Regions from separate parts of the Protofrankia sp. CiP1_Cm_nod4 genome, predicted to be linked through region 2. Evidence: riboswitches for the same ligand, from Rfam matches in the RefSeq annotation. Region 2 holds a riboswitch; the other holds the start of a gene.
What was found. A riboswitch is a leader RNA that binds a small molecule or an ion and turns the genes downstream of it on or off. The one in region 2 is predicted to bind S-adenosylmethionine.
Positions count from the first base shown of each region.

Region 1 (6,810 bases), on a different contig from region 2:
GACGAGGGAAGCCTCGTCGGCCGTGCCGCGCCGGCCGGTGCCGCGCCGATCGTTGTCGATCATCGGTGCCCCGGCCATGGCGCCGGGCGAGGCACTCGCTCACATCGACGGCTCGCATCGACGGCGGTGCCTCACCCGAAGTGGTGAAAAATATCCTACGGTGGAGCTAGAAATCAGCCGTAAGGATCAGCTGGTCGCGTATGTGGAAAGCAGCAGGCGGTCGGCAAAGGCAAGGGCGTCGTCCGCGCTGAGCCGGCCGCGGGGAACCACGGAATTGCGTTCGTCCGAGGTAAGCCCGCCCCACACGCCGTGTTCCTCCTGGCGGAATAAGGCGGTCGCGAGACAGGCCCGCCGCACGGAGCAGCTGGCGCATACTTTCCGGGCCCGGGTTTCCGCCGCCGCCCGGGCCTTGGTGTTACGCCCGTCCGGCGGGAAGAACGCGTCGGGATCCCCGTCCCGGCAGGCGGCTTCCTGCCGCCAGTAGGCGGGCCAGCCAGCGCCGTAGGGCTGCGGCGGAAGGTCGCGTCCGGGCAGGACGGGTACGCCGGCGCTCATGAGATTCCGCCGATTCTGCCACTATCGAGGCACAATCCGGTCCGATGGTGGTAGGCGGCAGCGCTACCTGTAGGCAGCAGCCGCGGATGACTCAGCATGATGTCTCCTCGGGACGTCGCTTGCGGCGGGCATGACAATGCGCGGCAACGAGTGGATGTGTTGGAAAGCACACCGACTCCTCTGCTCGCGTGGAACCACAACCTCAGGGAGGGACGGAGCCAGGGTTGTCCGGCATGAATTGCGCACGCCTGGACACCCTCTTCGTCGGAAACGAACCCGTCTCGTCTCGTTAACCGAGGAACGTAGACGGCTCTCGACGGGATAGCAAGGGTTCCGGAACGCCCGCGTCCGCAGTATGTGCGAGACATCCGGTTCCGGCCGCGCTGATCGACGTTCCGTTGTCCAGTCGCAGCGTTGGGTATGCGTACTACCACTCGTAGTAGATGCCCGGTGGTGTCAAACCGGGCATCCTGGCTTCCCGCGCGCCCCCGGGGGATCGGAGAGCGTGTTCCCGACGATCGCAAGGGTGAGCAGAATCACAACTATGATCGTCGGCGGCACGTGGCGCAGAGTCTACGGTCAGAGCGCCCAAGGTGATGGGATCATGTTTTCCGGCCGGCCGGAAGCTGCAGGTCCTCCGGTCTTCAGACCCGTCCGATGCGATAGTCGCCCGACCAGATGTCCTGGTACTGGACGTTGGTGCCGGGGCGACGCGAAACGATCATCTGCCCGTTCCCGGCGTAGATGGCATCGTGGTAGGCCTCCCCCTCGGCGTCGAGGAAGAAGACCACATCTCCCGGCCGGGCCTCGGCGGAGCCGACCGGCCGCAGCGCGGCGAACTGGTCGTAGGTGGTACGGGGAATCGAGACACCGGCCTGGGCGTACGCGTACTGGACCAGGCCGGAGCAGTCGAAGTCGTCCGGCCCGGCGGCACCGTAACGGTACGGTTTGCCGATCTGCCGCTCGGCGGCCGCGAGTGCCGCCGTCGCGGCCGAGGTGGACGCCCCCACCGGAACCGCTGCCGCCGCCGGAGTCACCACCAGCGTCGCTGTCGACGCCACTGCCGACACCACTGTCGACGTCACTGTCGGGGCTGTTGCCGGCGTGGGTGCCGCTACCGGTGAGGCTGGCGCGCCGAAGAGCGCATCCCAGGTCCGCGGGCCGACCACGGTGTCGATGGCCAGCCCGGCGCTGGCCTGGAAGGCGCGGACGCCGTGTGCGGTCCGCGGGCCGAACCACCCGTCGGCGAAGATCCCGAGCCGGATCTGGAGCCGCACCACCGGGTCACCCTGGCTTCCCCGGCGCAACGACCGGCCGGGGAACCCCCGCCCGCCAGCGGACGACTCCCCTCCGCTTCCAGAAGACTCCCATCCGTTATCAGAGGATCCCCATGCGCCCCCGGAGGATTTCCATACGTCATCAGAGGGATCCTGTCCGCTGCTGGAGGACTCCCCCCTGCCGCCGGCGGACGCCTGTCCGCCGGCGGCTGACGCCTGTCGGCTGCCGGTCGACTTCTGCTTGTCACCGGTATGCCGCTTCCCGCTGGTGGCGGACTTCTGCCCGGTGCCGCCGGTGGACTTCTGCCCGGTGCTGCCGGCGGGCTCCTGCCCCTCCGCCCAGGCCGTCGCCGCGGGCCCCTGCCCCGTCGGGGCGTCCAGGGCCGCGCCGGCCGCGGCGGGCGCGCCGGTGGCCGTCACGGTGGCCGCCCCGGCCGGGTGGGGCGTCAGGGCCACCGCGACAGCGACGGCGACGGCGCAGGAGACCGCGGTGATCGTGGGTGAGACCGTACGGCTCGAGATGGACATGCCATCACCCCTCTGCCGCCGTTCCGGGCAGATGGGGCCCGGCCCCGTCCGCGCGTGTGGCCGACACGGGGATGCGGACGGGCTTCGGCGGTCACCCCCGTTACTCACCGTGATAGTGAGCACCCTTACGCTAAGAGATCGTCCAAGACCTTTCAGTGAAGTTAGTTACTGAAGGTGACGATCTTCGTCGCTATAGGTGATTATCGGGAGGCCGCCGCGCTCCCAGGCGCGGAAGCCTCCGACGACGTCGGTGGCCTGGTGCAGGCCGAGATCCTGCAGGGACGCCGCCGCGAGGCTGGAGGTGTACCCCTCCGAGCAGATGATGATGACCTTGACATCGTCGCCGGTGGCCTGGGGGAGGCGCGCGTCGCTGGTAGGGTCCAGCCGCCATTCCAGGACGTTGCGTTCGATGATCAGCGCACCGGGGATGCCGCCCTCGGCGCCGCGCTGGGCCGCGGGCCGGATGTCGACCAGCAGCGCCCCGCCCGCCACCGCCGCCGCAGCCGTGGGCGGGTCGAGACGTTCCAGGCGGGCGCGTGCCCGGGCAAGCATCGCGTCGATCCGGCTGCCGCTCACGGCCGTCCTCCGCCCACGGCGACAACCCCCGCCACGTCCCCGCCAGCGGCCGTGGCGAGGCTGCCTGCGACAGCGCCGGCGCCGGCGGTGGCGGTGGCGTCGGCCGGCACGGCGTCGAACAGGCCGCCACCGGTCACGTTCGCGAACAGGAAGCCCTCGACTGCCTGCTCGGCGGCGTCCGGCGCGTACCGCATCGGCAGCTCCGGGGGGGAGTAGGCGTGGATGGTCGCGGCCGGGGCGCTCCCCGCGTTCCCCACCTTGTGGATGTGGTCGCGGCCGAATGTGGGCGACGCCTCCCGTTCGTGCCGCCGCCAGCCGCGCGGCCGCCAGTCCGCGTCACAGACGATCTCCGTGACGGGGCCCTGGACGACGGTCAGCGCGCCGAACGCGCCGCCGTGGTCGTGCGCGCGGGTGTACTGGCCCGGGCACCAGCTGATCAGCCACACCTCGACCGACCCGGACAGCACGAGCCGGGTGTACCAGCGGTTGACCGGGTCGTGGCGCAGGATCGCCGACCATATCCCGGTCGCGGCACCGAGAGAGCGGGTCAGCGCGGCCAGCACATGCGGTCCCACCGTTTCGTTCTCGTCCCCCAGCAGGAAATCCGGCACCAGGTCGGTGCCCGCGAGTCGTGGATGGATGAGTGGCATGCTCGGCTCCCTGTCGGCACGGGCGGAAAGCGCTACGGATGGAGAGCTGTACGGGTGGAAAAACGGCTCCTCGCAGTGCACCGGAAACTGTGTTCATCCGATCACCAGGAGTTGTTGCCAGTGGTGGCCCAGTGCAGCCGCGAGCCGTCTGCCAGCCTCGCGGCTTGGGTACCGACAGGGCCCTGACCTGGCTCTTCGGCGACGAGCGCCACGCCGACCGCGCCCGCGGCGAGGCGGCTGGGCCGCAGACCGTCACCGTGTACTCGCCAGTTCTGTAGTCGTCTGATTACATTTTCCAGCGAGCTGTGAAGAGCCGGAAAAACAGCGCGATTACATTTTTTCGCGTCGCCGGCGGCCCCTCGGAGCCGCCGGCGACGCGGGCGGCGGCATGCCCTTCGGCGCTCCCGCCGGCGCTCCTGTCGTCGCTTCCGGGCGGCGTTCCCGGCGCAACCGCCGCCGCCGGGAGAAATCGGCCGGCTGACAGCCGGGTGCGCTCGACGAACCGAAAACGCGCCAGGGCCCGGACGGATGCTCGGGGTGGGCGGGCTCAGACGGTCCGGCGACGCGCCGGTGTGACCGGCTGGCCTGAGATGACGTGAGCGGAACCGGCGCCGTGGCGCCCGTCCACGGTTGTCAGCGCATCCCGCGCGGGCCGCACCCGCCGGTACACGCCGCGCTGGCCACAAGCACCTGGTCGATCACGCGGTCGCTGTGCGGCAGAAAGCGGCGGGATGCCATGCCCGGCACTGTACAACCGATCCGCCGTCACAATCCTCGTTCATTCCTGTACACCCGCTCCGACGCCCCGCCCGGGCCGCCCCGCGCGTTCCCGGCAACATCCTCCCGATCATCCGTCCCGCGCTGTCCCGCCAGCCGTGAGACATCGCAGAACCCGGAACTCCCGACGTCCACCACCCTCCGGATATGGGCTCGTGACCGCCGTCGCGAACGGGCCACCGGGCGGGATGAGACGGTTCGCGGAGATCCGCCCGGAAAGCCGTCCCGCGCCGGGGAAAGCGGTCGGATACCTTCCGCTCATGGAGCAGCGGATCAGCCTGATCACACTGGGTGTCGGGGACGTGGGACGCGCCCGGGCGTTCTACGAGCGGCTGGGCTGGCAGGGCCAGGAGCTCGAGGAGACCGTGTTCTTCCAGGCCGGCGGCACCGTGCTGGTGCTCTGGGGACGCGACAGGCTGGCCCGCGACTGCGGTATCGCCGAGGGAAGCGCCGCCACGGGGAGCACCGCCGGGCGGGCGGACGGGTTCGGCGGTGTCGCGCTCGCGCACAACGTCCGCTCCAGGGCGGAGGTCGACGACGTCATCGCGGCGGCGCAACGGGCGGGGGCCACGGTCACCCGTCCCGCGGCCGAGACGTTCTACGGCGGCTACGCGGGGGTCTTCACCGACCTCGACGGCCACGTCTGGGAGATCGCCCACAATCCCGGTCTCCCGTTCGCCGCAGACGGCTCGATCATCGTCCCGGACCTCGGCGGCCCGTGACCGCTGCCGCCGGGACGGGCCGTCCGGCGGCTCCCGCCCGGCGTGGCCGCGGGCGGGAGCCGCGTCCTGTTCGGCGGGGTCCGGCCGGGTTCCCGGCCGGGGCGCCCAGCTCCTGATCGGTGATGCGGCCGGTGGAGGGGTCCGGGGGCCGTCCGCCGGAGCTGGCGCCACCGCCGGGCACGTGTCCGACATCCCCGGTATGCTCGGCACAGGTCATGAGCGCCAGCGTCAAGCCCCGGCTTGCTGGCCGGCAACCCTCCTCCGCGGTGGGGTGCCCCGGGTGAGGACCAGGCCGTAGCCGCGTGGCTGCGGTAAGCGCGGACCCGCCTTCCGGGTCCGGTGGACCCGTGAGGAGTGCTGTGACCGCCCCTGCCGCCATCCAGACCCCCGTCCGTCCGCGGCCGGGGGAGCCGTCTGCCGTGGCCGTGGACGGCGTCGCCGCCAGCGCCCAGCCGCTGCCGGTGGGGCCGCTGCTGCCGGTCGTCGGCGCGGATCTGCGCGTTCCGCTCGTCCAGGGCGGGCAGGAGCGCTACGCCAACCTCGACTACGCCGCGTCCGCCCCGTGCCTGTCCGCCGTGGCGGCCAGGGTGGAGGAGATCCTGCCGTTCTACGCCAGCGTCCACCGCGGCGCCGGCTACGCCTCCCAGGTGACCACGGCGCTGTACGAGTCGGCGCGCGGGACGGTCGGCGCCTTCGTCGGCGCGCGGCCCACGGACGTCGTGGTGTTCACCCGCAACACCACCGACGCGCTCAACCTGCTCGCCCGCTGCCTGCCCGGGACGGCGGCCGGCGGCCATCCGGACGACAGCCCGGGCCGCGGGGCGGACGCCGGCCGCTCGGACGGCGACGGCCGGGCGGGGGACGCCGGCCCTGGCGACGTGCTGTTCCTCGATGTCGAGCATCACGCGAACCTGCTGCCCTGGCGTGCCGTCCGGCACCGCTGCCTGCCGGCCGCGGGCACCGTCGGCGCGACCCTCGACCGTCTCCGGCGGGCGCTGGCGCACCGGCCGGCCTGCCTCGTCGCCGTGACGGGCGCGTCGAACGTGACCGGCGAGGTCGTCCCCGTCGCCGAGATCGCCAGGATCGCGCACGCCCACGGCGCGCGGATCGTCGTGGACGCCGCGCAGCTGGCGCCGCACCGCCGCGTCGACATGGCCGCCTGGGACGTCGACTACGTCGCGCTGTCCGCCCACAAGCTCTACGCGCCCTACGGCGCCGGGGCGCTGATCGGCCGCGCGGACTGGCTCGACGCCGCGCCGCCGTACCTCGCCGGCGGCGGTGCCGTGGCCGGCGTGACCGGCACCACCGCCACCTGGAAGGCCGCCCCGGAGCGGCACGAGGCGGGCTCCCCCAACTCGCTCGGCGCGGCCGCCCTGGCCGCGGCCTGCCAGGTGCTGGCCGCGCTCGCGCCCGGCGCCCTCGAGCGCCACGAGGCCGCGCTGCGTGACCATCTTGTCGCCGGGCTGTCCGGGCTGCCAGGTGTGGAGATCCCGCGGATCTGGGCGGACGCGTCCGACCGGCTCGGCGTGGTGACCTTCACCGTGCCCGGCGACAGCGCCGCGCGGGCGGCCGCCTACCTGTCCGCCGAGCACGGCATCGGCGTGCGCGACGGCCGTTTCTGCGCCCATCCGCTGCTCGCCCGGCTGGGCCTGCCGGGCTCCGCCCTGCGGGCAAGCGTCGGCGTCGGCACCCGCTCCGACGACATCGACCGGCTCGTCACGGCAC
Region 1 covers NZ_CEVIVC010000020.1:108-6,917, reverse strand. Annotated here, with positions in the region: gene AC5LSR_RS06390 (WhiB family transcriptional regulator) at 187-555, opposite strand; gene AC5LSR_RS06385 (C40 family peptidase) at 1,200-2,360, opposite strand; gene AC5LSR_RS06380 (rhodanese-like domain-containing protein) at 2,526-2,936, opposite strand; gene AC5LSR_RS06375 (cysteine dioxygenase) at 2,933-3,586, opposite strand; gene AC5LSR_RS06370 (VOC family protein) at 4,519-5,085, shown strand; SAM riboswitch class IV at 5,297-5,409, shown strand; partial or broken gene AC5LSR_RS06365 (aminotransferase class V-fold PLP-dependent enzyme) at 5,445-6,810, shown strand, end outside.
Region 1: linked by a shared signal. The riboswitch ahead of AC5LSR_RS06365 (aminotransferase class V-fold PLP-dependent enzyme) and the one ahead of thrC (threonine synthase) in region 2 are both predicted to bind S-adenosylmethionine.

Region 2 (5,715 bases):
CCGACCCGGACGCGTCACTGGCCTCGCTCACGCCCGCGCTGACCGTCCTGGCCAGGGACAACGGGCTGGATGCCGCACCTGGCAAACGGGTGCTGGAGCTACGCCCGCCCGGCCACGACAAGGGCCGGGCGCTGCGCGACCACGTGGCCGGGCTGGGCGTCCGCTCCGTGCTGTTCGCCGGCGACGACCTCGGTGACCTGCCGGCCTTCGACACGGTCGACGAGCTGCGGGCCGCCGGTATCCCCGGGCTGACCGTGTGCAGCGACGGCCCGGAGGTCCCCCGGGCACTGCGGGAGCGGGCCGATCTCGTCGTCCCCGGCCCGGAGGGAGTGGTGGCGCTACTGCTCCTGCTCGCCGCCCGCCTGGCCTAGAGCACCGATCGCGTAACCGTACGTATCCTCGCAAACGGCGGCGCACGTCGATGAGCGCCGATCATGGCCTACACCGGGGTCGTGGACGGGATTCGCACTGCCTGGCCGGCCTGGAACGCCCGCCCGGGACGCCGGCCGTCCCCGGCGGGGTGGGGTGGGGTCACTCCAGCAGCGCGTCGAGCTGGTCGCGGAACCACTTGCGCGGGGGGAGCCTGCCTGCGACGGCGGCGAGCCGGGCGCACCGGTCGCGGCGCTCGTCAGCGGCCATCAGCAGCGCGGTGTGCAGCGCCCGGGCGGTCGCGCTCACGTCGAACGGGTTGACCACCAGCGCGTCGTCGGCCATCTCCACGCACGCCCCGGCCTCGCGGGAGAGCACCAGGGCCGCCCCGGGCCGGGAGAGCACCGCGCCCTCCTTCGCGACCAGGTTCATGCCGTCCCTGATCGGGTTCACCACCAGCACCTCGGCCAGCGACAACGCCGCCAGTGACCGTGGGTAGTCATCGTTGACCTCCAGCCGGACGGGCAGCCAGGTCGCGGTCGCGAACTCGTCCTCGATCTCCGCCACGATCCGCTGCACGGCGGCCGTGTACTCGCGGTATTCGGGAAGGTCGTGGCGGGACGGATAGGCGCACACGATGTGCACCACCCGCCCCTGCCACTGCGGATAGTCGCGCAGCAGCTCCCGGTAGGCGTCCAGACCGCGGACGATGTTCTTCGACAGTTCGGTCCGGTCCACCCGCACGATCACCCGCCGGCCCGCGGCGATCTCGCGCATCTCGGCGGCGCGGGCGGCCACGTCCTGCCTGGACGCGCGTCTGAGCAGCCAGTCACCGTCGACCCCGAGCGGATGGACCCCGATCCGGACGGCGCGGCCGCGGTAGCGCAGCCACGGCCCGCCCGCCCCGTCGCGGCCCACACCGTCACGGCCCACACCGTCACGGCCCACACCGTCGCGATCAGCCTCAGCCTCAGCCCCGGTCCCGGTCCCGACGCCGGCCACGAGCTCGACGTCGGCGGGGAGCACCGCCCTGGCACACCGGCGGAACGCCTCCGCCCACTCCGGAGCGAGGAAGCCGAGCCGGTCGGCACCGAGCATGCCCTGGACGACCGCGCGGGCGACGTCGTCCGGCAGCATGCGGAAGTACTCCGGTGGCGCCCACGGTGTGTGACTGAAATGAGCGATCCGCAGGTCCGGGCGCAGCCTGCGCAGTTGCGCCGGCACCAGCGTCAGGTGGTAGTCCTGGATCAGGACGGCCGCGCCCGGCGCCGCCTCCCGGGCCAGCGCCTCGGCGAACATCGTGTTGTAGATCTCGTACGCCTGCCAGTCGCGCTGGAAGGCCGCGCCGAAGGAGGGCTGGGACGCCGACGCGTAGAGCAGGTGCAGGACGAACCACAACGTACGGTTGGCGACCGCGTTGTACGCCCGGTCGAAGACGACCCTGTCCACGTCGAGCATGTGGACGGCCGTGCCGCCGGTGTCATGGCCGGCAAGATCCAGACGGCCGTCCGGCGCCGACCGGGTGGCCCGCCGGTCCGCCTCGCTGATCGCCGCGCACACCCAGACCAGCCCACCACCGGCCCTGTCGCGCCCACCGGCCGGGCCGGTCCCGTCAGCCCCGCCGGCCGAGCCGGTCCCGTCAGCCTCGTCCGTCCCGCCGAGCCCACTGGCCGGCCCGGCGTCATCGCTGGCGACCGCGTGCAGGCCGCTGACCAGCCCACCGCCGCCACGGCGCACGACGAGCGACCCGTCGTCACCCGTCGTGAACGCCACCGGGCCGCGATTGGACGCGACAAGCACCCGGGCGGTCCCTCCAGCGGCCACGGGACGCGGCGTTTCATCGACCGACCGGGCATGACGCACCCTGCGAAGGGTAGTGCCTCGGCAGCGGCCGCACCGCAATCGTCACCGGCCCCCTGCCCACAGCTCCCCTGGCACCCATGACACGGGAGCTCTGGGCACCCCTGACACGGTGGTGCGGAACGGGGCCCAGCCCGCTCCGGCCCGGCGGATCAGCAGGCCGTGCGCCTGACGGCACCCTGACCGAGCGAGAGCTGTCCGTGGATCGTCCGGCTGACGTCACACCGTCCTGGCGCGTTCCGGCAGCCCGCGGATCAGACGGCGGCGGGCCGCGGCGTGGGCAGGACCGAGCGCACCGCGCTCACCCACCCGGCACCGAGGGTGCCGTCCTCCACGACGACGTTGCCGTAGCCGGGCAGCAGATCGACGAGGTCCGCATGGTGCAGCGCGTTCGCGACCAGGTGCATGCGGCCGACGTGGCCGGCCATGACCAGGTCGCTGGCGGAGTCCCCGATCGCGATCGCCTGCTCCGGGCGCAGCCCCCGGCGGGCCAGGTCGAAGGCCACCGCGGCTCCCTTGCTGACCCCGTCGGGCACCAGGTGGTAGACGTGCGGGACATCGTCCAGATCGGGCATGGTGGCCCGCGCGATGATGCCGTTGTCGCGCATGGTCAACCATGCGTAGCCTTCCGCGGCAAGCCACGCGTCGGCCTCGGCCACGTCGATGTTGCCCCGCAGCATGATGTCGATCTCACGGCCGCGGATCCAGGAGTGATGCGCCTCCAGGCGTCCCGGATACCGGGCGACCAGCGCCGTGACCAGCTCCTCGGGTATCCGGTCGAACGTCTCGGGCATGGCTCCGCGCAGGATCTGGCTGCTACGCCCGTGGTCCCAGCCGACGATGGCGCCGAGTTCGGCGATGAAGCCGTCCGCCCCGAAGATCGAGGCGGCCTCGGTGAGCTGAGGCCGGGTCCGCCCGCTGACCAGGACCAGCGCGATGCCGGCCCGGTGCAGGTCGATCAGGGCGTGCGCCGGGTCCAGGGTGACGGAGTGGTCCTCGCTGCGGAAGAAGCATCCGCGCGGCCCCACCATGGTCCCGTCGAGATCGGTATAGACGACCCGGACACTCATCGGTGCTGTCCTCCTGTTCACGCTGTTCGCGCTGTTCGTGGCGTCCACTCTGTTCGTGGCGTCCAGGCTGCTCATGGCGGGTGGGCGTTCGTGGCGGGGTGTTCGTGACATGTGGGACGGGGGCGCGGCGCGGGCGTTCCGTGGGGCCGTGCCGTGCCGTGCCACGGCGCCGGGGCTGTCACCTGGTGGGGCCGCCCGTCCGGGATGATCTGCCTGTCCGGGGTGATCCGGGCCCTGCCCGTGGCGGCCCGCCCGGCGCGGCGGGGCCCGGTCAGTCAGCCGCTTTCCACCGGGCCGTGGTACAGCCGGGCGTAGCGGGCGGCGTACTCCGGAATAGTGATCATAGGTGGCCGCTCCCGCACCACCACCTGATGGGTGCGCGGCTCCAGCCCGCTGTCACCGCGCCCGAACTGGGTCAGCGTCCCGCCGAGGGAGCCGGCGTGGACACCCAGCCTGCTCCACGCCGCGTGGATGATCTCCGCGGCCATCCGTCCAAGGGCCTCGTCGGACTGGTGGCGGTGGACCTTGCGGCCGACCTCGACCTGGGCGAGGGCGTCCACTCCCAGCAGCGAGAGCACGTCCACGACCTGGGCGAACTCGATGCCGTAGCCGGAGACGAACGGCAGCTGTTCGAGCAGGGCCCGCCGGCCGGCGAACTCACCGGCCAGCGGCTGCACCAGCCCGGCGAGCTGCGGCCAGTGCAGGTTGAGCAGGGGACGCGCGACGAGTTCGGTGACCCGGCCGCCACCGCCGGGCAGCAGCCCCCCGGCCAGCGGCCGGTCGTAGGACGCCTTGACGTAGGAGACCGCGCACTCGGTCAGCAGCGGCCCGAGCAGCCCGGTGACCAGGCTCGCGTCGAAGTCCTCCAGATCGGCGTCGACGAAGACCACGATGTCCCCGGACGTGGCGTACAGGGACTTCCACAGGGCCTCGCCCTTGCCGGCGACCCGTCCGTAGCCGGTGAGGATGCGCTCCTCGGCGAACACCGCCGCGCCCGCGGCGGCCGCCTCGGAGGCGGTCGCGTCCACCGACCCCGGATCGATGACGACGATCTCGTCGACGAGAGGCACCGCGGCCATAAGATCGCGGCGGACCGCCGAGACGATCGCGCCGACGGTGGCCGCCTCGTTCAACGCGGGCAGCACCACGCTGATCGGCCCTGCCTTACGGGCCAGTAGTTCCCCTGGTGAGAAGTCCCGCCCGTAGTACGTCCTATGCTCGAACCAACGGTATACGTCAGACCGCACACGGACTACAGTACGGACTGACAACCGCATACGGCTCATCCAGAGGGGCAGAGGGACCGGCCCAGTGAAGCCCCGGCAACCACCCGCATCAGTGCGTGGCAGGTGCTAATTCCGTCCTGAGACGCATCCGGCTCTCGGGAAAGATGAGGAGTTTCACAGATGACAGTCGCTCCCGAGCGCCTCGCAACGATCAGCCCGGACGTCGTCAATCCCGCGGTTGCCCTGTCATGTCGCCACTGCGGCGCCACCTATCCGCTCTCCCCGACGCATGTCTGTATCGAGTGCTTCGCCCCGCTGGAGATTGCCTACGACGACTCCGTGCTACGCCGGGTCACCCGGGCGTCCATCGAGGCCGGCCCCGCCAGCCTGTGGCGCTATGTCGGGCTGCTGCCCGCCGGCCACGACCCCGCGCGCCGGGTGTCGCTCGGCGCGGGCTGGACGCCGCTGCGCCCGGCCCCCCGCCTCGCCGCCGAGCTCGGGATGCGGACACTGTGGGTCAAGGACGACACCGCGAACCCCACCCACTCGTTCAAGGACAGGGTCGTGTCGGTGGCGCTGTCGGCCGCGCGCGAGCACGGGTACACCACGGTCGCCTGCGCGTCCACCGGCAACCTGGCCCAGTCGGTGGCAGCGCACGCCGCGTCCGCCGGGCTACGTTCGGTTGTGCTGATCCCGCATGATCTGGAGGACGGCAAGACCGTGTCGACCGCCGTCTACGGCGGCACGCTGGTCGCGATCGAGGGCAACTACGACGACGTCAACCGTCTGTGCAGCGAGCTCTCCGGCGAGTACGAATGGGCGTTCGTCAACGTCAACGTGCGGCCGTTCTACGCCGAGGGCTCCAAGACACTCGGCTACGAGGTCGCCGAACAGCTCGGCTGGCGGCTGCCGGAGCAGGTCGTGGTACCGATCGCGTCCGGGTCGCTGCTGACGAAGATCGACAAGGCGTTCGGTGAGCTCGGCCGGCTCGGCCTGGTGGAGCCGACCCCGCACCGGGTCTTCGGCGCGCAGGCGCAGGGCTGCAACCCGGTCGCGGCGGCCTTCGCCCGCGGGGCGGACACGGTCGCACCGGTGAAGCCGTCCACCATCGCCAAGTCGCTGTCGATCGGCAGCCCGGCGGACGGCCCGTACGCCCTCGACGTGGCCCGTCGCACCGGCGGCGCGATCAC
Region 2 covers NZ_CEVIVC010000133.1:7,208-12,922, forward strand. Annotated here, with positions in the region: partial or broken gene otsB (trehalose-phosphatase) at 1-371, shown strand, start outside; gene AC5LSR_RS19555 (alpha,alpha-trehalose-phosphate synthase (UDP-forming)) at 532-2,169, opposite strand; gene AC5LSR_RS19560 (HAD family hydrolase) at 2,484-3,299, opposite strand; gene AC5LSR_RS19565 (glucosyl-3-phosphoglycerate synthase) at 3,575-4,546, opposite strand; SAM riboswitch class I at 4,579-4,696, shown strand; gene thrC (threonine synthase) at 4,706-5,715, shown strand, end outside.